3 regions of the Streptomyces sp. CLV115 genome follow, and region 2 is predicted to be linked to each of the others. Evidence: riboswitches for the same ligand, from Rfam matches in the RefSeq annotation. Region 2 holds a riboswitch; each other region holds the start of a gene.
The links. A riboswitch is a leader RNA that binds a small molecule or an ion and turns the genes downstream of it on or off. The one in region 2 is predicted to bind cobalamin.

Region 1: linked by a shared signal. The riboswitch ahead of AADR41_RS09700 (ABC transporter substrate-binding protein) and the one ahead of AADR41_RS08645 (ribonucleoside-diphosphate reductase subunit alpha) in region 2 are both predicted to bind cobalamin.
Region 3: linked by a shared signal. The riboswitch ahead of AADR41_RS09680 (hypothetical protein) and the one ahead of AADR41_RS08645 (ribonucleoside-diphosphate reductase subunit alpha) in region 2 are both predicted to bind cobalamin.

What each region holds. Positions count from the first base shown of each region.
Region 1 covers NZ_JBCEWQ010000018.1:19,742-27,573, forward strand. The annotation lists gene AADR41_RS09690 (ABC transporter ATP-binding protein) at 1-342, opposite strand, end outside; gene AADR41_RS09695 (FecCD family ABC transporter permease) at 339-1,355, opposite strand; gene AADR41_RS09700 (ABC transporter substrate-binding protein) at 1,391-2,371, opposite strand; cobalamin riboswitch at 2,410-2,562, opposite strand; gene gndA (NADP-dependent phosphogluconate dehydrogenase) at 2,679-4,118, opposite strand; gene AADR41_RS09710 (TetR-like C-terminal domain-containing protein) at 4,290-4,898, shown strand; gene AADR41_RS09715 (alpha/beta fold hydrolase) at 4,891-5,802, shown strand; gene AADR41_RS09720 (phosphocholine-specific phospholipase C) at 5,972-7,832, shown strand, end outside.
Region 2 covers NZ_JBCEWQ010000015.1:55,776-63,607, forward strand. The annotation lists gene AADR41_RS08630 (GntR family transcriptional regulator) at 176-940, shown strand; gene AADR41_RS08635 (DUF3311 domain-containing protein) at 1,166-1,420, shown strand; gene mctP (monocarboxylate uptake permease MctP) at 1,417-3,051, shown strand; cobalamin riboswitch at 3,230-3,357, shown strand; gene AADR41_RS08645 (ribonucleoside-diphosphate reductase subunit alpha) at 3,498-5,909, shown strand; gene AADR41_RS08650 (ribonucleotide-diphosphate reductase subunit beta) at 5,909-6,928, shown strand; gene AADR41_RS08655 (hypothetical protein) at 6,953-7,165, opposite strand; gene AADR41_RS08660 (GlxA family transcriptional regulator) at 7,247-7,832, shown strand, end outside.
Region 3 covers NZ_JBCEWQ010000018.1:11,009-18,840, forward strand. The annotation lists gene AADR41_RS09660 (ABC transporter ATP-binding protein) at 1-574, opposite strand, end outside; gene AADR41_RS09665 (energy-coupling factor transporter transmembrane component T) at 571-1,788, opposite strand; gene AADR41_RS09670 (hypothetical protein) at 1,760-2,689, opposite strand; gene AADR41_RS09675 (prenyltransferase/squalene oxidase repeat-containing protein) at 2,686-5,442, opposite strand; cobalamin riboswitch at 5,764-5,902, shown strand; gene AADR41_RS09680 (hypothetical protein) at 6,013-7,437, shown strand; gene AADR41_RS09685 ((2Fe-2S)-binding protein) at 7,529-7,832, opposite strand, start outside.

The DNA.
Region 1 (7,832 bases), on a different contig from region 2:
GAACCGTTTGTGCGGGCTTCGGCCCATCGCCACGATCTGGCGTACGGTCAGGCCGAAGGTGCCGGGGCTGTCCTGCGGAACGACGGCGACGCGGCGGGCCCGTTCCTTCGTACTGAGCGCCGCGGCGTCCGTTCCGTCCAGCAGGACCCGGCCCGCCGCGGGGCGCAGGGCACCGTACACACAGCGCAGGAAGGTGGTCTTGCCGCTGCCGTTCGGCCCGACCAGGCCGACCGTCTCGCCGGGGGCGGCGTCCAGGGTGACCGCGTCGAGCAGGGTACGGCCGGCCACCTCGTAGCTGATCCCGTCGGCGGCGAGCGCCGTCGGGGGCGGTGCCGGGCTCATCCGGTGATCCCTTCGGTACGGCTGGAGCGGCGCAGCAGCCAGAGGAAGAACGGGCCGCCCACCAGGGCGGTGACCACCCCGGCGGGAATCTCTTCGGGGGCTGCCACGGTCCGCGCCAGCAGATCGGCCAGCAGCAGGAAGACCGCCCCGCCCAGCGCCGTCACCGGCAGCAGCCTGCGGTGGGACGCGCCGACGATCAGCCGGGCGGCGTGCGGAACCATCAGGCCGACGAAGCCGATCGCCCCGCTGTAGGCGACCAGCACGCCGATGATCAGTGACACCAGCACGAAGACCCCGCCCCGGAATCGTCCGGGGTCCAGGCCGAGGCTGCGGGCCCCTTCCTCCCCGGTCAGCAGCAGATCCAGCGGACGGGCCAGGCTGATCAGGAGCACGGCACCGACAGCCAACACCACTGCGGGCAGCGCCAGTTGGTCCCAGCGGGCGCCGCCCAGGCCGCCCAGGGTCCAGAACAGGATCGCCCGCACATGCTCGGCCCGCGAGGACAGCACCAGGATCAGGCTGGTGAACGCGGACAGCACGTACTGGATCGCCACCCCGGCCAGAATCAGCCGGCCCGTCGTCATGGTGCCGCCGCGCCGGGCCATCGCGTAGACGGCGACCAGTGCGGCCATGGACCCGGCGAACGCCGCGACGGGCAGCGCCACGTCGGTGGCCATCCCGGCGCCGACCCCCAGCACGATCACCATGGCGGCGCCCGCCGACGCCCCGGACGAGGCGCCCAGCAGGAACGGATCGGCCAGCGGATTGCGCACCAGCGCCTGGAGCACCGCGCCCGACAGGGCCAGCCCGGCGCCGACGACGGCCCCGAGCAGCACCCTGGGCAGCCGTACCTCCCACACGATCGTGGGGAACGCGCCGGAGCGTTCACCGCCCAGGACCGTACGCAACACCTCTCCCGGCGGAATCCGTACCGGGCCGAGCGCCAGACCGGCCACCACCGTCGCGAGCAGCAGCACCACGAGGGCGCCGATCACGACGGGGGTCGAGCGCAGGACGGACTCGGGGCCGGGGCGGGCGGGCCCCGCGCTCACAGTGTGCCGGGGTGCAGTTGCCCGGCCAGGTCCTGTACGGCGTCGGCGACCCGGACACCGAGCACGGCCGAGGACAGCGGGAGTACCGCGAACTTCTTGTTCTTGATCGCCGGCACGTCCGCGAGTGCCGGGTCGTTCAGCAGCCGCTTCTTCTTGGCCTCGACCGTGGTGCCGCCGTAGTCGTAGATCACGACCACTTCGGGCCTGCGCTTGATGACCTGCTCCCAGGACACGTCGCCGAAGGTGGCGTCGAGGTCCGCGAAGACGTTCCGGCCCCCGGCGAGCCGGACGATCTCGTTGCCGACGCCCTTGCCGCCCGCAGTGAACGCGGAGCTGTCGCCGGAGTCGTACACGAACACCGAGGGATGTGCGGAGCCCTTGAGCTCCGTTCCGACCGTCGTGATCTTCCGTCGTTCCTCGGCGATCAGGCTCCTGCCGCGCTCCGGAACGCCGAAGACCCTGGCCACCTGGGTGATCTCGGTGGCGAGCTGATCGACGCCGACCTTGCCCTCGGTGCAGTTCTCGATATTCAGCCGGGTGTTGATGCCGTCCTTCTGGAGCCCCGCCCGGTCCTGGCCCTTGGCCTTGTCGAAGGCGCTGGCGTACCCGCCGTAGACGAAGTCGGGGTTGGCGCCGAGCAGTACCTCCTTGGAGGGGTACTCCTTCGCGAGCACCTTGGTCCTGTCGTACGCGGACCGGTACTCCGGCAGGATGCTGTCGTCCAGGTAGGCGGTCCCGGCCAGCCGGTCCTGGAGCCCGAGGGCCAGCATGATCTCGGTGACGTGCTGGTTCATGGTGACGACCCGCTTCGGCGGGGCGTCGAAGGTCGTCTTCGTACCGCAATTGGTGACGGTGTAGGGGAAACCTTCGGCGGCCGGTGCGGCCTCTGCCCTGCTCTCGCCGCCGGTGCCGCAGCCGGTGAGCGGCAGCAGGAGCAGGGGTATGAGCGCGAGGGGTACACGGCGTATCGGGGGCATGGCCGAGCCTTTCCGGGGGATGTCCTCGTCCCCTGGTTGTACGAGAAGGCGGCGCGGCCAGTATCTGGCTTCCGGGCTGTGTGCAGCCCGGTCACAGTGGCGGGACCGTACCGGATTCACACCGGTTTCCTGACGCGCGTCGCCCGAGATTTCGCAGGCCATTCTGTCAGACCGCGTATTCCGCAGGTCATGCCCCTTGGGTTGCCGGCTCCGGACGCCGACGTCCGCGAGGACGGCCGGCACTGCGGACAGGTTTCGCCCGGACCGGGAGGGTCGCCCGCCCCGTCAGCGGCTCGGTGGGCACCGGTCAGCTCTCGACCTCGGTTCTGTCACCGCCCCAGAGGGTGTGGAAGGTGCCGTCGCGGTCGACGCGGTGGTAGGTGTGTGCGCCGAAGTAGTCGCGCTGGCCCTGCGTGAGGGCGGCGGGGAGGCGTCCGGCGCGCAGGGAGTCGTAGTAGGCGAGGGCGGCGGCGAAGGCGGGGGTGGGGACGCCCTGGGCGGCGGCGGTGGCGATCACGGTGCGCCAGTCGTCCTGTGCGGCGGCGATCTCTTCGGCGAAGCTCTTGTCGGAGAGGAGGCTCGCCATCCGGGGCTGGGCCTCGTAGGCGCTGGTGATCCTGTCGAGGAACGCGGCCCGGATGATGCATCCGCCGCGCCAGATCGAGGCGACCCTGCCGAGATCGATGTCCCAGTCGTATTGCCCGCTGCCGGCCGCGATCTCGTGGAAGCCCTGGGTGTAGGCGACGATCTTCGAGGCATACAGTGCCTGCTCGACCCGGTCGGCGAATGCCGCCGCCTCGTTCTCACCGAGCTTGCGGGCGGTCGGTCCGGCGAGGTGGCGTGAGGCATCACGGAGGGCGGCGTGGCCGGAGACGGAGCGGGCGAAGACGGCCTCGGCGATGCCGGAGACCGGAACGCCCAGGTCGAGGGCGACCTGCACGGTCCAACGGCCGGTGCCCTTCTGCTCCGCCTGGTCGAGCACGACATCCACGAAGGGCTTTCCGGTCGCCGCGTCGACATGGGAGAGCACTTCTGCTGTGATCTCGATGAGGTACGAGTCCAGGCGCCCGGTGTTCCAGACCCGGAAGATGTCCGCGATCTTGGCGGGAGAGTATCCGGCCACGTCGCGAAGCAGCTGGTAGGCCTCGCCGATGAGCTGCATGTCCGCGTACTCGATGCCGTTGTGCGTCATCTTCACGAAGTGTCCGGCGCCGTCAGGACCGATGTGCGTGACGCACGGGGCGCCGTCCTTGGCCTTCGCGGAGATCTTCTCCAGCATCGGTCCGAGCGAGTCGTAGGACTCCTTGCTGCCGCCCGGCATGATGCTCGGTCCGTCGAGCGCGCCCTCTTCGCCGCCCGAGATGCCGGTGCCGACGAAGTGGATGCCCTGCTCTCGCAGTTGCCTCTCCCGTCGGCGGGTGTCCTCGAAGTGGGCGTTGCCGCCGTCGATGACGACATCGCCCTCTTCCAGGAGCGGGGCGAACTCCTGGATCACCGCATCGGTCGGGTCGCCCGCCTTGACCATGATGACGAGCCTGCGCGGACGCTCCAGCGCCGCGACGAACTCCTGCGGGGTGTGCGCGGGTACGAAGGAGCCCTCGTCGCCGAACTCCTCGATCAGCGCGTCCGTCTTCGCGGCCGTCCGGTTGTGCACCGCGACCGTGAATCCGTTGCGGGCGAAGTTGCGTGCGAGGTTGCGGCCCATGACCGCGAGACCTGTGACGCCGATCTGTGCAGTGCCGCTCATCTGTGTGCTCTGCAATCTGTTTCGGGGATGCCCGGATCTTCGGCAGTGCCGGGATCTTCAGTATGGGCACGGGGTGCGGCAACGGCCTGTTCGGCATCGCCCGGATGGAGTCACCTGTGTATATTAGGAAACCGCCTAGGACCTCTAGGTGGGTTTCGACGGAGGTGGCGAATGGTTCGCGCGGGTCTCACGACCGAACGCGTGGTGGCGGCGGCGGCCGATCTGGCCGACTCCATCGGCTTCGACAAGGTCACCATCTCCGCGCTGGCCCGCGGCTTCGGGGTCAAGGACGCCAGCCTGTACTCCCACGTCAAGAACCTGCACGACCTGCGTGTCCGGGTCGCGCTGCTGGCCGCCGGGGAGTTCATCGACCGGATCGGCACCGCGGTCGCCGGCCGGGCCGGGAAGGACGCGCTGGTCGCGTTCGCAGACGCCTACCGGGCCTTCGCGCTGGAGCGGCCGGGACGGTACGAGGCGACGCAGATGCGGGTCGACCCCGAGATCGTCGCCGGGTCGGCCGCGTACCACCGCACCATCGAGACCACGGGTGCGATGCTGCGCGCCTACGGACTGTCCGAGCCCGATCTGACGGACGCGGTACGGCTGTTGCGCAGCACCTTCCACGGATACTGCGCACTTGAGGCGAGCGGCGGCTTCGGCGCGCCCCGCGACGTGCAGAAGTCCTGGGAACGCTCCGTCGAGGCCCTGCACTTCCTGCTGGAGCACTGGCCGTCCGCCACCGGTGAAGGCACCGACGAGGGGGAGAACGGACATGACTGACCACATGCTGCCGGAGCGCACCGGGCATCTGAAGGTGCCCGGCGCGACGCTGTACTACGAGGTGCGCGGCCGGGGCCCGCTGCTGCTCCTGATGCCGGGCGGCAGCGGCGACGCGGGGCTCTACGACCGGATGGCGGCGCGGCTGGCCGACAGCTGGACGGTCGCGGCCTTCGACCCGCGCGGCTACTCGCGCAGCCTGCTCGACGGCGCGCCGCAGGAGCAGCGGGTGGCGGTGCACAGCGACGACGCCCACCGGCTGATCGAGCTGCTGTCACCGGACGGCGGTCCGGTGGCCGTGTTCGGCTCCAGTTCGAGCGCGATCGTCGCCCTGGACCTGCTCTCCCGTCACCCGGAGCGGCTGCGCCGAGTGGTCGCGCACGAACCGCCGTCGGTGGAACTGCTGCCCGATCCGGAGCGGGGGCGGAAGCTCTTCGCCGCGGTGCGCGACTCCTTCCGCAGGGGCGGGGTGGCCGCGGCGCTGGCCACCATGACCGAGGGACTGACGGACCCGGAGGCGCCCGAACCGGCCGGGGGCGGACACCGGGAGGCGCCCGGAACCTCCGCGCGGGAGGCCGAGGCGTTCCGGCGGACGGGGGTCAACCTCCCGGTGTTCCTGGAGCACGTGCTGTGTTCGTTCAGCGGGTACGTGCCGGACCTGGCGGCCCTGCGGCGTGGCGGGGAGAAGCTGGTCATCGGTGTCGGGGAGGACTCCCGCACCCTGCTCACGGCGATTCCCGGTGCCCGGCTGGCGGACCGGGGGATCGGCGGGCTCGTGGAGTTCCCCGGCGGGCACACCGGTTGTGTCGAGGACCCCGAGGCGTTCGCCGCGCGACTGCGGGAGGTGCTGTCCGATCCGGCGCCGGAGGGGACACGGATGCCTCCGAACGACAATCATCGGCCGTGATCCGTTTCCACAAACATCTCGTCACGCACCTTTGAATTCGCCCTTTTGGCGGATGAGTTGGCAATGGTTCAGGTAGGTCTCCTGTCAAAGGTCTGGTGCCGGACCATCTGGGGCGCCACCCTGGCTTCGGCGTCCCGACGACGCATCCGAATCCGGCGAAGGCAGGCAGATGACACCGATCACCCGCAGGGGATTTGTGGCGCTCGGCGCGGGCGTGGCGGCGGGAGCCGCCATGCCCCCGGTGACCGCGGGCGCCGCGGTCCGGACGGGCACCGCGACCGCGACCGCGGCGACCGGCACCATCAAGGACGTCCGGCACGTCGTGGTGCTGATGCAGGAGAACCGCAGCTTCGACCACTACTTCGGCACGCTCAAGGGCGTACGCGGCTTCTCGGACCGCTCCGGGATCACCATCGGCGGCGGTCGCAGCGTCTTCGACCAGCCCAACGGCACGGGGCGGCAGTATCCCTGGAAGCTCAGCGCCACTCCGGCCGCGGGCGGCGCCGATCCCGAGACGATCGCCCAGTGCAACGGCGATCTGCCGCACAGCTGGACGTCCCAGCACGCGGCCTGGAACAAGGGCCGGATGGACAACTGGGTGACGGGTGTGGGGAACGTCCGCTCGCTCGGCCATCTGGAGCGCTCGGACATCCCCTTCCACTACGCGCTCGCCGACAACTACACGGTGTGCGACGCCTACTTCAGCTCGGCGCTCAGTGCCACCGGCCCGAACCGCACCTTCCTGTGGAGCGGCAAGGTGGACGCGTCCAGCAAGGACGGCGGTGACGAGTCCGGACTCACCTGGGAGACGTACGCCGAGGCGCTGCAACGGGCCGGTGTGTCCTGGCGCGTCTACCAGAACGCCGACGACAACTATGGCGACAACGGCCTCGCCTATTTCCGGAAGTTCACGGACGCGCCGGCCGGCGACCCGTTGCACGACCTCGGGATGGCGTCGGTGCGGAAGGTGACCGGCTCCACCCCCGACGACATCGCCGCCGCCATCAAGGCCGATGTGGTGGCCGGTACGTTGCCGCAGGTGTCGTGGGTCGTCGCCAACCAGGCCTTCTCCGAGCACCCGTACGCCCCGCCCGGCGACGGAGCACACTTCGTCGACCTCGTGTACCGGGCGCTCGCCGCCGATCAGGACGTCTTCGACTCCACGGTGCTCTTCCTGAACTACGACGAGAACGACGGTTTCTTCGACCACGTACCGCCCCCGTCGCCGCCCGCCGGAACCGAGGGGGAATTCCTCGGCGGAGTGCCCATCGGCCTCGGCTTCCGCGTCCCGATGATCGTCATGTCGCCCTGGACCCGCGGTGGCTGGGTCTCCTCGGAGGTCTTCGACCACACCTCCGTGCTGCGCTTCCTGGAGACCTGGACCACGGCTCTCGGGAAGCCGGCGGCCTGTGCCGGTATCAGTGCCTGGCGGCGCAGGGTCTGCGGGGACCTCACCGGCGCCTTCGACTTCGCCCATCCGGTGAACGGAGTGCCGTCCGGCCTGCCGGCCACCCCGGTGATCGGGATGAACACCTGCGGCCCCCTGCCCAACCCCGTTCCGCAGAACAACGCACAGCCCGTGCAGGAGCCCGGCACCCGGCCCGCCCGTGCGCTGCCCTACCAGCCCGGCGGTGATCTGGACCGGCTGGAGTTCGGTGCCGCGGGAGTCGTCAAGCTCTGGCTGACCATGACCAACAAGGGCGCACCGGCGACCCGGGCCGCACACTTCTCGGTGCACCCCAACGCCCACCGTTCGACGGTGCCGTGGCAGTACACCGTGGACGCGGGCGGCACCGCCACGGACTTCTTCAACATCGGCACGGCCAACGGCGACGGCAAGTACGACTTCACCATGGCCGGACCCAACAGGTTCCTGCGCCGGTTCACCGGCGACGCGACGGCGGCGGGCAGATCCTGCGAGGTGGCCGCCCGTTACGCAGAGGCACCGGACACCAGCAGGCCCGCCCTCTGGTTCACCTTCACCAACACCTCGGCGAGTGCCGTCACGTTCACCGTGACCTCCGGCCAGT
Region 2 (7,832 bases):
AGCTTGGCCTAGACCTTTAGGGGTGTCAAGGGTGTATAAGAAGTGCACTCGCGTCCGTTATAGGACCGACACCTAAGGGAGGGCGACCAGCCGTGACGGGACCGTGCCACCATGTGAGCCGCGACAGACGGAGGAGCCGGTGACGGCAGCAACGCAAGCGTCGGGAAGGCGGACCATGGGTGCCGACGGGGGCAGTACGGAGAACGAGACGGGCGCGGCCACACGGACGGCACGCGTCCCGAAGTACTACCGGCTGAAGCGACATCTGCTCGACATGACGGACACCATGCCGCCGGGCACTCCCGTGCCGCCGGAGCGGACCCTGGCCGCCGAGTTCGACACCTCGCGCACCACCGTGCGCCAGGCGCTCCAGGAGCTGGTCGTCGAGGGCCGGCTGGAACGCATCCAGGGCAAGGGCACCTTCGTGGCCAAGCCGAAGGTCTCACAGGCGCTGCAACTGACCTCGTACACCGAGGACATGCGCGCCCAGGGCCTTGAGCCGACGTCCCAGCTGCTGGACATCGGCTATGTGACGGCCGACGACACCCTCGCGGGACTGCTCGACATCACCGCGGGCGGCCGGGTGCTGCGGATCGAGCGGCTGCGGCTCGCCAGCGGCGAGCCGATGGCGATCGAGACCACCCACCTTTCGGCCAAACGCTTTCCGGCGCTGCGCCGTTCACTGGTGAAGTACACCTCCCTCTACACCGCGCTCGCGGAGGTGTACGACGTCCGGCTGGCCGAGGCCGAGGAGACCATCGAGACCTCGCTGGCCACCCCGCGCGAGGCCGGGCTGCTCGGTACGGACGTGGGCCTGCCGATGCTGATGCTCTCCCGGCACTCGATCGACGGACAGGGCGAACCGGTGGAGTGGGTGCGCTCGGTCTACCGCGGCGACCGGTACAAGTTCGTGGCGCGCCTGAAGCGGCCCGCGGACTGAGTCCGCACCACCGGTCGGCCCCCGTGGAACGCATCGCTCCGCGGGGGCCTTTCGCGTGTCCTGGTGCGGACCGGCCATCGTATGTCCGGCCGGATTTCGAGCATGGGTGCCCACTCGGCCGACCGTTGCCGGACCGCAATGCGGACGGGGGGTGACGCTGACCGGAAACCTCCCCTAGATTTCCTGCGCATTACAAGGTGCTCAGCGAGGGGACGGAGTCGCCACATGCCAGCAGGACCAGAAGGAAAACCACCCACCGTCACACCGGTGCGGGTGGTCATCGCCCTCTGTCTCGTCGCGCCGTTCGTGGCGATGCTCTGGGTGAGTTCGTACGCGAAGGTGGACCCCACCTTCATCGGCATTCCGTTCTTCTACTGGTACCAGATGCTCTGGGTGCTCATCTCCACCGCGCTCACGATGACCGCGTACAAGCTGTGGCAGCGTGACCAGCGCGCCCGCAAGGGGGGTGCGTCGGCATGAAGGACGGCGTGAACGGCGTCGCGCTCGGCGTCTTCATCTTCTTCTTCGTGGCCGTCACGGTCATGGGCTTCCTGGCCGCGCGCTGGCGCAAGGCCGAGAACGAGGCCAGCCTCGACGAATGGGGCCTGGGCGGACGGTCCTTCGGCACCTGGGTCACCTGGTTCCTGCTCGGCGGCGACCTGTACACCGCGTACACCTTCGTCGCCGTTCCCGCGGCGATCTACGCGGCGGGCGCGGCGGGCTTCTTCGCCGTGCCGTACACGATCCTCGTGTATCCGCTGATCTTCACCTTCCTGCCGCGACTGTGGTCGGTCTCGCACAAGCACGGCTACGTCACCACCTCGGACTTCGTCCGCGGGCGGTTCGGCTCGAAGAGCCTCTCGCTGGCGGTCGCGATCACCGGCATCCTCGCCACGATGCCGTACATCGCGCTCCAACTGGTCGGCATCCAGGCGGTGCTGGACGTGATGGGCGTCGGCGGCGGCGAGAACACCCACTGGTTCGTCAAGGACCTGCCGCTGCTGATCGCGTTCGCGGTGCTCGCCGCGTACACCTACTCGTCCGGGCTGCGCGCGCCCGCGCTGATCGCCTTCGTCAAGGACGGGCTGATCTACCTGGTCATCGCGGTGGCGATCATCTACATCCCGATCAAGCTCGGCGGCTTCGACGACATCTTCGCCAAGGCGGGCGAGGCGTTCTCGCAGAAGAACGAGGCGGCCGGAAAGCCGGTGGCCGGACTCGCACCCGGTGAGGCGGGCCAGTGGGGCTACGCCACCCTGGCACTGGGCTCGGCGCTGGCGCTGTTCATGTATCCGCACTCGATCACGGCGACGCTCTCCAGCCGCAGCCGCGACGTGATCCGGCGCAACACCACGATCCTGCCGCTGTACTCGCTGATGCTGGGTCTGCTGGCGCTGCTCGGCTTCATGGCCATCGCCGCCGGGATCAAGGTGGACAACGGCCAGCTGGCCATTCCGCAGCTGTTCGAGAACATGTTCCCGGACTGGTTCGCGGGCGTCGCGTTCGCCGCCATCGGCATCGGCGCGCTGGTGCCCGCCGCGATCATGTCGATCGCCGCGGCCAACCTGTTCACCCGCAACATCTACAAGGACTTCCTGAGGCCGGACGCGACCCCGGAGCAGGAGACCAAGGTCTCCAAGCTGGTGTCGCTGCTGGTCAAGGTCGGCGCACTGGCCTTCGTCCTCACCATGGACAAGACGGTCGCGATCAACTTCCAGCTGCTCGGCGGCATCTGGATCCTCCAGACCATGCCGGCCCTGGTCGGCGGCCTGTTCACCCGCTGGTTCCACCGCTGGGCGCTGCTCGCGGGCTGGGCGGTCGGCATGGTGTACGGGACGGTGGCCGCGTACGGGGTCGCCAGTCCGACCCAGGCGCACTTCGGCGGCTCGTCCAAGGAGATCCCGGGAATCGGCGAGATCGGCTACATCGGTCTCACCGCGTTCGTGCTGAACGTGGTGGTGACGGTGGTGCTCACCTTCGTCCTGAACGCCCTGAAGGCGCCCGCCGGGATCGACGAGACCTCCCCGTCCGACTACACCGCCGACGCGGGCGACCCGGGCGTCGCCACCGAGCTCCCGCCGGCCACCGCGGGGGCTCCGGGCGGCCACTGACGACCGTCGCCCACGGCCTTCCGACGGCCCGTCGAGCCCCCTGCAACGGGGCGCGGCGGGCCGTCGGCGTGATCCGGCCGGGCGGCCCGGGAAAGGGCCGCACGGCCCGTTCTGTGGGCCCGACTCGAACGCACGACACAACATGTGGGGGCTTCCTCATCGGGCAGCCCCCACATGTATGCTCGTCCTCGCTGTCGCCGCAGGGGAATCCGGTGCGAATCCGGAACTGTCCCGCAACGGTGTATTCAGTGCGCTTTTGTGCACCCCCGAGTCAGTCCGATGACCTGCCGGCAGCGCATCCGGCTCGACCGAACCGGATGCCCAGACGTCCGGGCCTCGCGGTTGGGCCGGTGGACGCCGTGCGGAGTGCTGCCCTGTCCCGGGTGTGCTTGCGCAGGGCTGCCCCGTTCCCCGCCGGCCCCGAGCCGAGCGAGGGAGAGCACCACGTGACCATCGCGCCAGCCGATCCGGCTTCAGTCGCCGTGTCCGCAGCAGCCGAGTCCGAGGCCGCCGCACAGGACGGACCGGGAACCGCACTGCTGCGGACCCTGACCGACCTGACCGCCGATCTGCCCGACACCGACCCCGGCCGGGTCGCCGCCGCCGCGCTGCGTGGCCGCAGCGCCCGCGCGGACGAGGCCGAACTGCGGTCGCTGGCCACCGAGGCCGCCGCGGGGCTGATCTCCGAGGACCCCGCGTACTCCCGGCTCGCCGCCCGGCTGCTGACCCTCGCCATCGCGGACGAGGCGGCCGGCCAGGGCGCGGTCTCCTTCTCCGCCTCGGTCGCCGTCGGCCACCGCGAGGGCCTGATCGCGGACCGTACCGCCGCGTTCGTCGCCACCCACGCGGCCGCCCTCGACGCGTTGGTGGCCCGCTCGCTCGCCGACGGCGCGGACGACCGCTTCGGCTACTTCGGGCTGCGGACCCTGCACAGCCGGTACCTGCTGCGCCACCCGCACACCCGTCAGGTCGTCGAGACGCCCCAGCACTTCATGCTGCGGGTCGCGGCCGGGCTGGCCGAGGACGAGTCGCAGCGCGCCGTGGACGAGGTGGCGGCGCTGTACGGGCTGATGAGCCGGCTCGACTACCTGCCCTCCTCCCCCACCCTCTTCAACTCCGGCACCCGGCACCCGCAGATGTCCTCCTGCTACCTGCTGGACTCCCCGCTGGACGAGCTCGACTCGATCTACGACCGCTATCACCAGGTGGCGCGGCTCTCGAAGCACGCGGGCGGCATCGGTCTGTCGTACTCCCGCATCCGCTCCCGCGGTTCGCTGATCCGGGGCACCAACGGGCACTCCAACGGCATCGTGCCGTTCCTGAAGACGCTCGACGCCTCCGTCGCCGCGGTCAACCAGGGGGGCCGCCGCAAGGGCGCCGCCGCCGTCTACCTGGAGACCTGGCACGCGGACATCGAGGAGTTCCTGGAGCTGCGCGACAACACGGGTGAGGACCAGCGGCGCACCCACAACCTCAATCTGGCGCACTGGATCCCGGACGAGTTCATGCGCCGGGTCGACGCGGACGGCGACTGGTCGCTGTTCTCGCCCGCCGACGTGCCCGAGCTGGTCGACCTGTGGGGCGACGAGTTCGACGCCGCGTACCGGGCGGCCGAGGCCAGGGGCCTGGCCCGCAAGTCGATGCCGGCGCGCGAGCTGTACGGCCGGATGATGCGCACCCTCGCGCAGACCGGCCAGGGCTGGATGACGTTCAAGGACGCCTCCAACCGGACCGCGAACCAGACCGCCGAGCCGGGCAGCGTCGTCCACTCGTCGAATCTGTGCACCGAGATCCTCGAAGTCACCGACGACGGCGAGACCGCGGTCTGCAACCTGGGCTCGGTCAACCTCGGCGCGTTCGTCGCCGACGGCGGGATCGACTGGGAGCGGCTGGACGCCACCGTCCGCACCGCCGTGACCTTCCTCGACCGGGTCGTCGACATCAACTTCTACCCGACCGAGCAGGCCGGCCGCTCCAACGCGAAGTGGCGCCCCGTGGGCCTGGGCGCCATGGGCCTCCAGGACGTCTTCTTCCAGCTGCGGCTGCCCTTCGACTCCCCCGAGGCGCGGGCGCTGTCCACGAAGATCTCCGAGCGGATCATGCTCGCCGCGTACGAGGCGTCCTGCGAGCTCGCCGAGCGCTCGGGCCCGCTGCCGGCCTGGTCGCGGACGCGGGCGTCGCGCGGGGTGCTGCACCCCGACCACTACGACACCGCGCTGAACTGGCCGGAGCGCTGGGACGCGCTGCGCGCCCGGGTCGCGAAGAGCGGGATGCGCAACTCGCTGCTGCTCGCCATCGCGCCGACGGCGACGATCGCCTCGATCGCGGGCGTGTACGAGTGCATCGAGCCGCAGGTCTCCAACCTCTTCAAGCGCGAGACGCTCAGCGGTGAGTTCCTCCAGGTCAACGCCTATCTGGTGGACGAGCTGAAGAAGCTCGGCGTGTGGGACGCGCGCACCCGGGAGGCGTTGCGCGAGGCCAGCGGCTCGGTGCAGGACTTCGCCTGGATCCCCGAGGACGTGCGGGCGCTGTACCGCACCGCGTGGGAGATCCCGCAGCGCGGCCTGATCGACATGGCGGCGGCCCGCACGCCGTTCCTGGACCAGAGCCAGTCGCTGAACCTGTTCCTGGAGACGCCGACGATCGGCAAGCTCTCCTCGATGTACGCGTACGCCTGGAAGCAGGGGCTGAAGACGACGTACTACCTGCGTTCGCGCCCGGCGACCCGGATCGCCCGCGCCGCCTCCGGCCAGGCCGCGGCCGCCGCCCCCATTCCCGTACAGCAGGCGTCGGCGCCCGACGCGGACGCGATCGCCTGTTCCCTCGAAAACCCCGAGTCCTGCGAGGCCTGCCAGTAATGAGCTCCACCAACTCCGACAAGAACCTGCTGGACCCGGGCTTCGAGCTGACCCTGCGGCCGATGCGCTACCCGGACTTCTACGAGCGCTACCGGGACGCGATCAAGAACACCTGGACGGTGGAGGAGGTCGACCTGCACTCCGACGTCGCCGACCTCGCCAAGCTGTCCCCCGGCGAGCAGCACATGATCGGCCGGCTGGTCGCGTTCTTCGCGACGGGTGACTCGATCGTCTCCAACAACCTCGTGCTGACGCTGTACAAGCACATCAACTCCCCCGAGGCGCGGCTGTATCTGTCGCGGCAGCTCTTCGAGGAGGCCGTGCACGTCCAGTTCTATCTGACGCTGCTGGACACCTACCTGCCCGACCCGGACGACCGGGCGGCGGCGTTCGACGCGGTCGAGGAGATCCCGTCGATCCGTGAGAAGGCGCAGTTCTGCTTCAAGTGGATGGACTCGGTCGAGAAGATCGACCGGCTGGAGACGAAGGCCGACCGCCGCCGCTTCCTGCTGAACCTGATCTGCTTCGCGGCGTGCATCGAGGGGCTGTTCTTCTACGGCGCGTTCGCGTACGTCTACTGGTTCCGCTCGCGGGGTCTGCTGCACGGTCTCGCCACGGGCACCAACTGGGTCTTCCGTGACGAGACGATGCACATGAACTTCGCGTTCGAGGTCGTGGACACCGTCCGCAAGGAGGAGCCCGACCTCTTCGACGACGAGCTCCAGCAGCAGGTCACCGACATGCTGAAGGAGGCCGTGGCCGCGGAGCTGCAGTTCGGCCGCGATCTGTGCGGTGACGGGCTGCCCGGCATGAACACCGAGTCGATGCGGCAGTACCTGGAGTGCGTCGCCGACCAGCGGCTCACCCGCCTCGGCTTCCCGGCGGTCTACGGCTCGGAGAACCCGTTCTCGTTCATGGAGCTCCAGGGCGTCCAGGAGCTGACGAACTTCTTCGAGCGCCGGCCGTCCGCGTACCAGGTGGCGGTGGAGGGCTCGGTCGCCTTCGACGACGACTTCTAGATCCCGCTTCCGGGGCCAAAGGGTCTAGATCCTGGCCCAGCTTCCGAGGTGGGGGCGCCGCGCAGCCGTGACGGGCTGCGCGGCGCCCGTCGTTTGCGGGGGTCCGTCGCTGCGGGCCCGTTCCGCGGCCCGCAGCTCGCGGTCGATGCGGCGCTCGCGGGCGAGTCCGGCGAGAGCGGGCAGCAGGACGAGGGCGATAAGTGCGGCTGTGCCCAGGACGTTCGTGAATGTGTTCATGGCTCTACTCTCGTCCGCGCGGACACATTGCGGCAGTGGCAGGACTGTCATGGAACATCGAATTACTGCCACACTGTCTCCATGCTGAAAAATGTCGCCGCCCTGCTGCTCGACGAGGTCCACCCCTTCGAACTGGGCGTGCTGTGCGAGGTCTTCGGCCTCGATCGCAGCGACGTGGGCCTGCCGGTCCACGATTTCGCCGTGGTTTCCGCCGAGGGTCCGCAGCTGCGCACCCATGCCGGCTTCACCATCAGCACGCCGTACGGCCTCGACCGCCTGGACGAGGCCGATCTCATCGCCGTACCGGCCGGCAGCCACTTCACGGACCGGGGGTATCCCGAGGAGGTCCTCGACGCGCTGCGCCGGGCCGTGGACCGGGGGGCCAGGGTCATGAGCGTCTGCTCCGGCGCGTACGTCCTCGGCGCGGCCGGGCTGCTGGACGGGCGCCGCTGCACCACCCACTGGCGCCATGCGGCGGAGCTGGCCCGCCGCTTCCCCCGGGCCGTCGTCGAACCCGACGTGCTGTACGTGGACGACGGCCAGGTCATCACCTCGGCGGGCACGGCGGCCGGGATCGACGCCTGTCTGCATCTGGTGCGGCAGGCGTACGGCCCCGACACCGCCAACGCGATCGCCCGCCGGATGGTGGTGCCGCCGCACCGGGACG
Region 3 (7,832 bases), on a different contig from region 2:
CGAGGTCGTGGACGAGCCGGGTGACGGCGGCCAGGACCTCCTCCGCGGCGGTCGGGTCGAGGGCGGAGGTGGGCTCGTCCAGGACCAGCACCCGCGGGTGGGCGGTGAGGACCGAGCCGATGGCGACGCGCTGCTGCTGGCCTCCGGAGAGTTCGTACAGGGCGCGATGGCGCAGATCGGCGAGACCGAGCAGGTCGAGGGTCTCCTCCACGCGTTTGCGCATGGTTGCCGGGGGAACGGCCAACTGCTCCATGGCATAGGCGAGTTCCTCCTCCACGGTGTCGGTGACGAAGCTGTCGAGGGGATCCTGGCCGACGACGCCCACGACATCGGCGAGTTCGCGGGGCGGATGGTCCGCGGTGTCCCGTCCGTCCACGGTGACGCGCCCGTAGAGGGTGCCTCCGGTGAAGTGGGGGACGAGGCCGTTGACGGTGCCCAGCAGGGTGGACTTGCCGACGCCGGTGTGCCCCACGACGAGGCAGAGTTCGCCTTCCTCCACGGTGAGGTTCACGTCCCGCAGGACGGGTCCGGCCGTGTCCTCGTACTGGACGGTGACCTGGTCGAAGGTGATCACTTGGGTTCCTCGGTGCGCTGCGCGGGGACGGCCGGACGGACGGGAGTGCTCGGTGGCGGGGCCAGGAATCCGGCGGCTCCCGCGAGGAGGATCGCGACGGCCGGGACGAGTGGCAGCGGCGGCCAGCCGAGCGGATAGATGGAGGGATTCAGCTCGGCCGCGTCGAAGCCGGCCTTGGCGAAGAGGAGCACGGCGGACAGGACCCCGCAGCCCGCGACGGCCCACTCGGCGGCCCGCCAGGGGTCGGGCCGGTAGGTCGTGCGGGTGATCCTGCGCCCGCCGAGGCGCAGTCCGGCCACGCACAGCAGTCCGCCGGCCGCGAGGGCGGGAAAGCCGAGCACGGCCGGGGCGGTGGCGTCGAGAAGCCCGTAGGCGCCGGCGCACAGGCCGCACATGCCGAGCAGCATGAGAGCGCCGGTCGCACGGCGGGAGCGGCGAGTGGCGGTCCCGGCGCGTCCGTAGCCGCGGGAGTCCATGGCGGCGGCCAGCCGGAGGGAGCGTTCGAGGGCGTCTTCGAGGACGGGGACGACGATGCCGCGCAGGGCTCGCAGGCCCTTGGAGCGCCCGGCACGCAGCCGCCGGGCCCGGTGCACGCGCTGGACGCTCTGCACCAGTTGGGGTGCCACGCTGATGGAGACGGTGACGGCCACGCCCAGCTCGTACAGGGCTCCGGGCAGTACGCGCAGGGCCCGCTTGGGGTTGGCGAGGGTGTTGGCGGCACCGATGCAGCAGAGCATGCAGGCCAGGCGCAGCCCGTCGGTCGCGGCCGACAGCAAGGCCTCCAGGGACACCGGACCGCCGAGTCGGATGCCCGCGTACCAGCCGGGGGTCGGGATGTGGGGGAGCGAGAAGAGGAAGTGGTCGTGGGGCGTGATGCCGGTGGCGAAGACGGCGCGGAAGACCACACGGATCGCCACGACGGTCAGGGCCAGGCAGAGGTAGTACTTGAAGCCTCTGGCCCAGGGCGCGTCCGTCCGGCGCATGGTGATGACGTGTCCGAGGACCGCGAGGACCAGGAGCAGCAGCAGTGGGTTGTTCGTACGGCTGACGGCGGTGGCGAGGGCCAGGGCCCAGATCCACCAGGCGACGGGGTGCAGGGTACGGGGCAGCCTGCGGCCGACCCGGTCCGGCGCGAGGCCGGACGCGGGCGGCCCGGCCGCACCCTTGGCGGTACGGGGCACGCGGCTACTCCGTGCGGCGGCGCTTCGCCGCATACCAGGCGGAACCGCCGATCAGCAGGACGAGCACAGCGGTCGCCAGGGCGGGCAGGTACGAGCCCACGTCGTGTTTCGCGTCGGCCGCGGGCGCCGCGTCGACGACTCCGGGGCCGGAAGCGGGCGTGCTGGGCGGCGGCGATGCTGAGGCGGCCGGCGAGGCGCTTCCGGCGGGGCTCGCCGAGGCCGACGCACTCCGCGAGGCCGAGGGGCTCGGTGGTGGCGTCGTCGCGGGTGGCTTCGGGCCCGCCGGGGGCGGGTTCTCCGGTGCGGGGCCGGTGTCGGCGTTCGGCGGAAGGGGCGCCGCGGTGCGGGTGTCCTCGGGGACGGGCTTGCCGCCGCCGGTGGGCCTCGTGTTCTTGGCGCGCAGCTGATCGGGCGTGATGGTGGGACGGCCCCGGGTGCCCTCGATGTTCGTCCCGCCGAAGATCCACAGATCCACGCTGCCGGGCTTCGGCTTGTAGAGCATGGCGCCGAGTTGGCTGTACTCCCAGGTGCTCTGCCCCGGATCGGCGTGCCAGTACGACCAGTAGGCGGAGGCGGGCGGCGTCAGGACGCAGTCGTCCTGATTCGGCGTCGGGTACTGCTTGCCGCCCTGATGCCCGCTGTACCCGATGCGGCAGATGAAGGCGGCGCCGTCGTGGCCCGTTCCGGTGGTCCGCCAGCCGCCCTGGTTGAGGAGCTCGTAACCGGTGGTGGGAGTGGACCCGCAGGAGCGGTAGACGGGCCCGCCCCAATGGCTGAAGTCCACGGCGAGCACCACACCCGAGGAGGTGGTGCACCGGCCCATCGGCTGCGGGGCGGCCCCGGCCGGGGCGGTGGTGGCGGTGAACGCCGCCACCGTCAGCCCCAGGGCGACTGCGGTACGGGCCGGGGCGCGCAGGACACGACTGTGCCTCATGCCCCGCTCCCGGTGGATTCGCGGCGGCGCCGGGCGGCGCGGGTCGCGCCCCAGCCGCCGAGTACCAGCACCACGGCTGCTGCGGCGAGGCCGCCGATCTGTGTGCCGGTGGAGGCCAGGCCGCCGCCCGGACCCGGGCTGCCGTCCGCACCCGCTCCGCCCGTCTCCTCGCCCGGGGTCACGATGTCGGGCGCCGGAGGCGAGCCGGACGGCCGGCCGGAGTTGCTGGGTGTGGGCTCCGGCGCTGTGCCGTCGAGGCTGCGCGTGAGGGTGCCGAAGGAGATGCCGGTGGCGCCGCCGACGGCCTGGGTCGAGGCGCGGACGTCGGATCCGGACCGGCCGTCCTTGACGACATTGAATCCGCCGTCGGCGTTCTGCTGAGAGGCCAGGAACTTGCAGGCCTCGGCGATGCCGCCCGCGTATTTCGTGGCGTCGAGGGACAGTCCCTGTACCGCCAGAGCGGCGGAGTTCACGGAGTTGCCCGAGGCACCGGGGAAGCCGCCGTCCGCCAGCTGCCGGCCGGCCAGCCAGGCGAGGGCCTTGTCCACGGCCGCCTGTGAGGCGGCGTCGGGCAGCAGGTCCAGGGTCATGGCGGCGATCGCGGTGGAGTCGACCTCGGCGTCGCTCTTCTCACCGATCAGGCTCGGCCAGGCACCCGAGGGCTCCTGAAGGCTCTTGAGATAGGCGATCGGTTCGGCCGCGGCGGCCGTCTCGCCCGCGCGGACCTGGGCCATGACGCCGAGGGACTGGGAGAAGACGGACGTGGCGTAGGTGTAGTTGCCCCTGGCCGCGCAGGGGCGCGGCGTCGGTGTCTTCGCCGGACAGACCGCCTCGGCCAGCGCGCCGATCAGGTCCTGCCCGCCGAAGTCGCGGGGGTCGCGGCCCACGATCTCGGCCAGGAGGGCCGCTTTGCCGATGAAGCCGCCCCCCGCGTACTTGGTGCCGATCAGCGTCCAGTCGTGGATGTCGCGGCCCTTGCCGTCCTTGCCGCCCTTGTCGAGGAAGTCCACGATGGTGCGCAGAGCGGTGTTGTCGTGGCCGGTCGCGGCGAGTGCGTAGGCGCCGTCGATGGTCATGCCGAAGTCGGCGAATCCGGATCCTTCGGCGTTCTCGTAGTAGTGGCCCTGCATCAGCCGCTCGTGATCGGTGAGGTAGGCCGTGCCCTTCTTCAGGTCGGGCCCGCCACCTGCCGGAGGAATGGTCGGCAGGTCGGTCTTCTCGGTGGTCAGCGCGACCAGGTCGCTCTTGGCGCCCGCGACGACGACCGGGGTGGTGGCGAACAACCGGGGCTCGGTCTCGCCCTGCTCGAAGCCGAAGCCGCCACCGGGGAGCTGCTGCCTGGAGAGCCAGGAGACACCGGCGTCGGCCCGGGTCGTCTCGCCCAGGGCGCGCAGGGCCTGTGCCGCCCAGCCGGTGGGGCCCGTGCTGCCGGTCGTCAGGTACGACGCGGAGGGCCAGGCGCCGGTCGGGAGCTGGGACTTCTTGAGATAGGCCCGCGCCTTGCCGACCACCGCGTCGTGGCCGCCGGCCCGCTTGAGGGCCAGGGTGATCAGTCCGGTGGAGCTCGCGTCGCTGTCGCACCACTCACCGGCCCGGATGAGGATGCCGGTGAATCCACCGTCCTCGCACTGGAGCCCGGTCAGCCGGGTCACGGCGTCGGCCGGGGGCACCACACCGCCGTTCAGCAGGGCGATGACGGCCATGGCCTGGGCGTCGGCCTGCCCGGTGGTGCGGAAGTCGCCCTTGGTGAGGCAACCGGGGATCGTCTCGCCGTCACCGATGTCTCTCGGGCAGACGTACTTGACGAGGTCCCCGAGAAGGTCGTGCCCGCCGAAGTCGCGCGGGTCCTTGCCGGTGGCCTCGGCCACGAGCGCCAGACGTGCGGCGGCCGAGACGTCGGGAATCCCGTCCCTGCCCGCCGGGTACGCGTACGCGTCCGTCTGCGCGGGTGCGGCCAGGAACGCGGCGGCCCTCCGCGCCGCCGGGCTCCTGGGATCGGCGGCGGCCAGGGCGTAGACGACCTCGGTGGTGAGCAGGTGGTTCGCAGTGGTGGTGCCCGCGTCGACGACACGCTCCTCGTCCGTCAGGTTCCCGGTGAGCCAGCGGGTGGCGGCGGCCACGTCGACCGAGCCGGGAGGCACGGTCGGCGGGTTCGTCGGACCGGTCGGGTCCGTGGTGGGAACACCGCCCCCGGCCCGTACGTCGTCGGGAGAGAAGGTGGGCTTGCCGGTGGTGCCGCCGACGTCGGTACCGCCGAACACCCAGGCGTCCACGTCGCCGTCCTCGGGGGTGCGGGACATGGCGCCGAGAGGGCTGTAGGTCCAGTTCTTCTGTCCGGGCGAGGCGATCCAGTACGACCAGTACGCGGTGGCCTGCGGGGTGAGGACGCAGTCCTCCTTGTCCGGAGTGGGGTACTCCGTGCCGGTGTCGAACGAACCGTTGCCTATCCGGCAGATGAATCCGTCGCCGTCGTGGACGGTGCCGGTGGTGCTGAACCCGCCCTCGTGCAGCAGCTCGTAGCCGGTCGTGGGGGTGGTGTCGCAGCCGCGTACCACCGGGCCGCCGAACGGGCCGAAGTCCACTGCGACGATGGCGCCGGTCGTGGCGGTGCACTGCTCGACGGGGGCGGCACCCGCCGGTGAGGCAGTGGAGAACGCCACTCCCGCACCGAGCATCAGAAGCGAAGCGGTCAAGAGGGACAGCAGCCGCTGTCTCCTGCTCGTCCGCCGTTTCGACTGCTGGTCGATCCCCACGCGGCCCCTCGTCCCTGCCGGACGGCTGCGTACGTGGCGATGCGCCCCCGCGCGGCTGCCGTGCCGTGGGGAAGGGTGCGACGACCACGCCGTAGTCCGCGACGGCGTTCCTCGTGTGTCTGTCCCTGCTCCAGGCATTCCGGCTCACCCGGGACGAACCGGGCCTACGGTTGCGGGTCAGCGCCGGAATTCGACCGGCTTCCCCTGGTGCTGAGCGTCTGTCAGCCGGAGTGCAACACGGATCCGGGCGGGCGGTCAAGATGGTGTGTGCCTCACCGGACGAATACCGGACACCCGGGGACCGTCCCCTCCGAACGGCTGGCGGACCCTTGACCACTCGGGTAGCGTCCTGGGCTGCCAGATGGGGGAATCCGGTGTGAATCCGGAGCTGACGCGCAGCGGTGTGGGACGGCGGGGGCCGTTTCCGAGCCCGAATGCCCTTCTGGCGAGCAGTACCCGAAGCCGTACCACGCGTTCCGGACGGCGGCTCCGACCATGCCCGGCCGTGCCCTTGCACGGAGAGCCCGGCATGCGCCGGAGGCCGGCGTCCGCCGATTCCAGGAGCAGGCCATGCCCCGTCTTCGTGCGTCCCGCCGCCTCGCACTCGTGCTGCCGGCAGTGTGCGGAGCTCTTGCCCTCACCGCCCCGTCCGCCTTCGCGACCTCCGGTCCCGCGCAGGTGGCCAAGTCCAGGGCCAACGGTGTTTCCTATCTCAGGTCGCTCCAGGCGGCGGACGGTTCGTACGCCGGCTCCGGCCTGTCCAACGAGTGGGCGTTCAGCGCCCTCGCGGCGTCCGGAACCGCCGTCGTCGATGTCGCTCCGGGCGGTGACACCACGAAGAACGCCCGCACCGTCTACCGCAACCTGCTGTCCACGTCCGGCTGGCCCTCCGCCGCCCCCGTGGTCACCGACTACGAGCGGGGCACGCTGAACGCGTACGCCGCCGGCATCGACCCGGCCCGCGTCTCCGCGTCCCGCAACCTCGTCGCCGACATCTACTCGTACTGGCAGACCGCCGAGCCCGGCTACTTCGGCCCGTCCGGAAACTTCAACGGCACCGTCTTCGCGGCTCTCGCCCTCGGCGGCGCCAGGACCCGGGCCGACGGCGCCCGCGTCCCGCAGTCGCTGACCGACTCGGTGGTCACCCGTATCCGGGCCAACCAGCACGTCGACGGCGGCTGGACCTACAGCAGGGCCGAAGGCGACTCCACGGCTCTCGACTCCGCGAGCGACGTCGACATGACCGGCGCCGCGATGGCCGCCCTCTGTGTCTCGGGCGTTCCCGGTACCGACGCGGACGTCGTCCGGGCCAAGAACTTCCTCAAGGGCAAACTGGTCGGCACCACCGGTGCGTTCAACTCCCTCTACGGGGTCAACACCAGTTCCAACGGCTGGGGCGTGGCGGGGCTGAACGCCTGTGGAATCAACCCCCAGACCGGCGACTTCGTCACCGTCAACGGCAAGACACCGATCGACTTCCTGATCGCGAACCAGTTCGACCCGGCGGGCGGCTTCAAGTACAAGCCGTCCGACACCGCACCGTCGCCCTACTCCTCGATCGACGCACTTCGCGCGGTCGCCGGCGGTGGCTTCACGGCCGCCCCGCCGGTCCCGGTCACCCCGGGCGCTCCGCAGTGGGTCGCCCAGCCCGCCTTCACCGCGGGCACCTCCACCGAGCTCGCGCTGACCGTCGACGACGGCACCGGCAACCTGAAGGTGTGCTCGGTGCACTTCACCCCGACCGGGACGACCACGACCCTCGGGGAGGTACTGGCCGCCGCGACCAGCGGAGCCTCTCCGGCGGGCTGCGTCACGAGCGTGACCCCCACCTCGGGCACCGGTACCATCACCGCGGTCAACGGCAGGACCAACAGCGGCTCCAACACCTGGAAGGCCGCCGTCGACGGCTCCGCCTTCGGCGTCGCCGTCCGCGAGAAGGTGATCAAGGTGGGCGACACCATCGCTCTGCGCCGGGGGCCTGATTCTCAGGGGTGAGGGCCCGTCGAGGGCCCTCACCCCTGAGTCCGAAGCGAGGGAGTGTCAGTTGCCCGTATCCACTCCGTTGTGTCGCCCCCCGTGTCCGGCGTCACTTCGGACTCGCGTACGCGCGCAGCCGCTCCTCGCGGCTTGTCAGACAACAGCTCGCACAACGCACCTCCTCCGCGCTCGTGTAGTAAAGACAGCAGGTGTTGCGCAGATAGACCAGCCGCTCCGGTCCGCCCGGTGTCCGCCGGACCCGTGCGACCTCGCCCAGTGCCGCGAGTCCGCCGGGTGCGGTGTCCGCGAACTGCCGCCAGCGGGCGGCCAGCAGATCCACCTGGTCGCCCAACGCGCACAGTGCCGTGGCGCAGCCGTGGGCGATCCCTCCGCTCAACTGCCTGGCCCCGGCG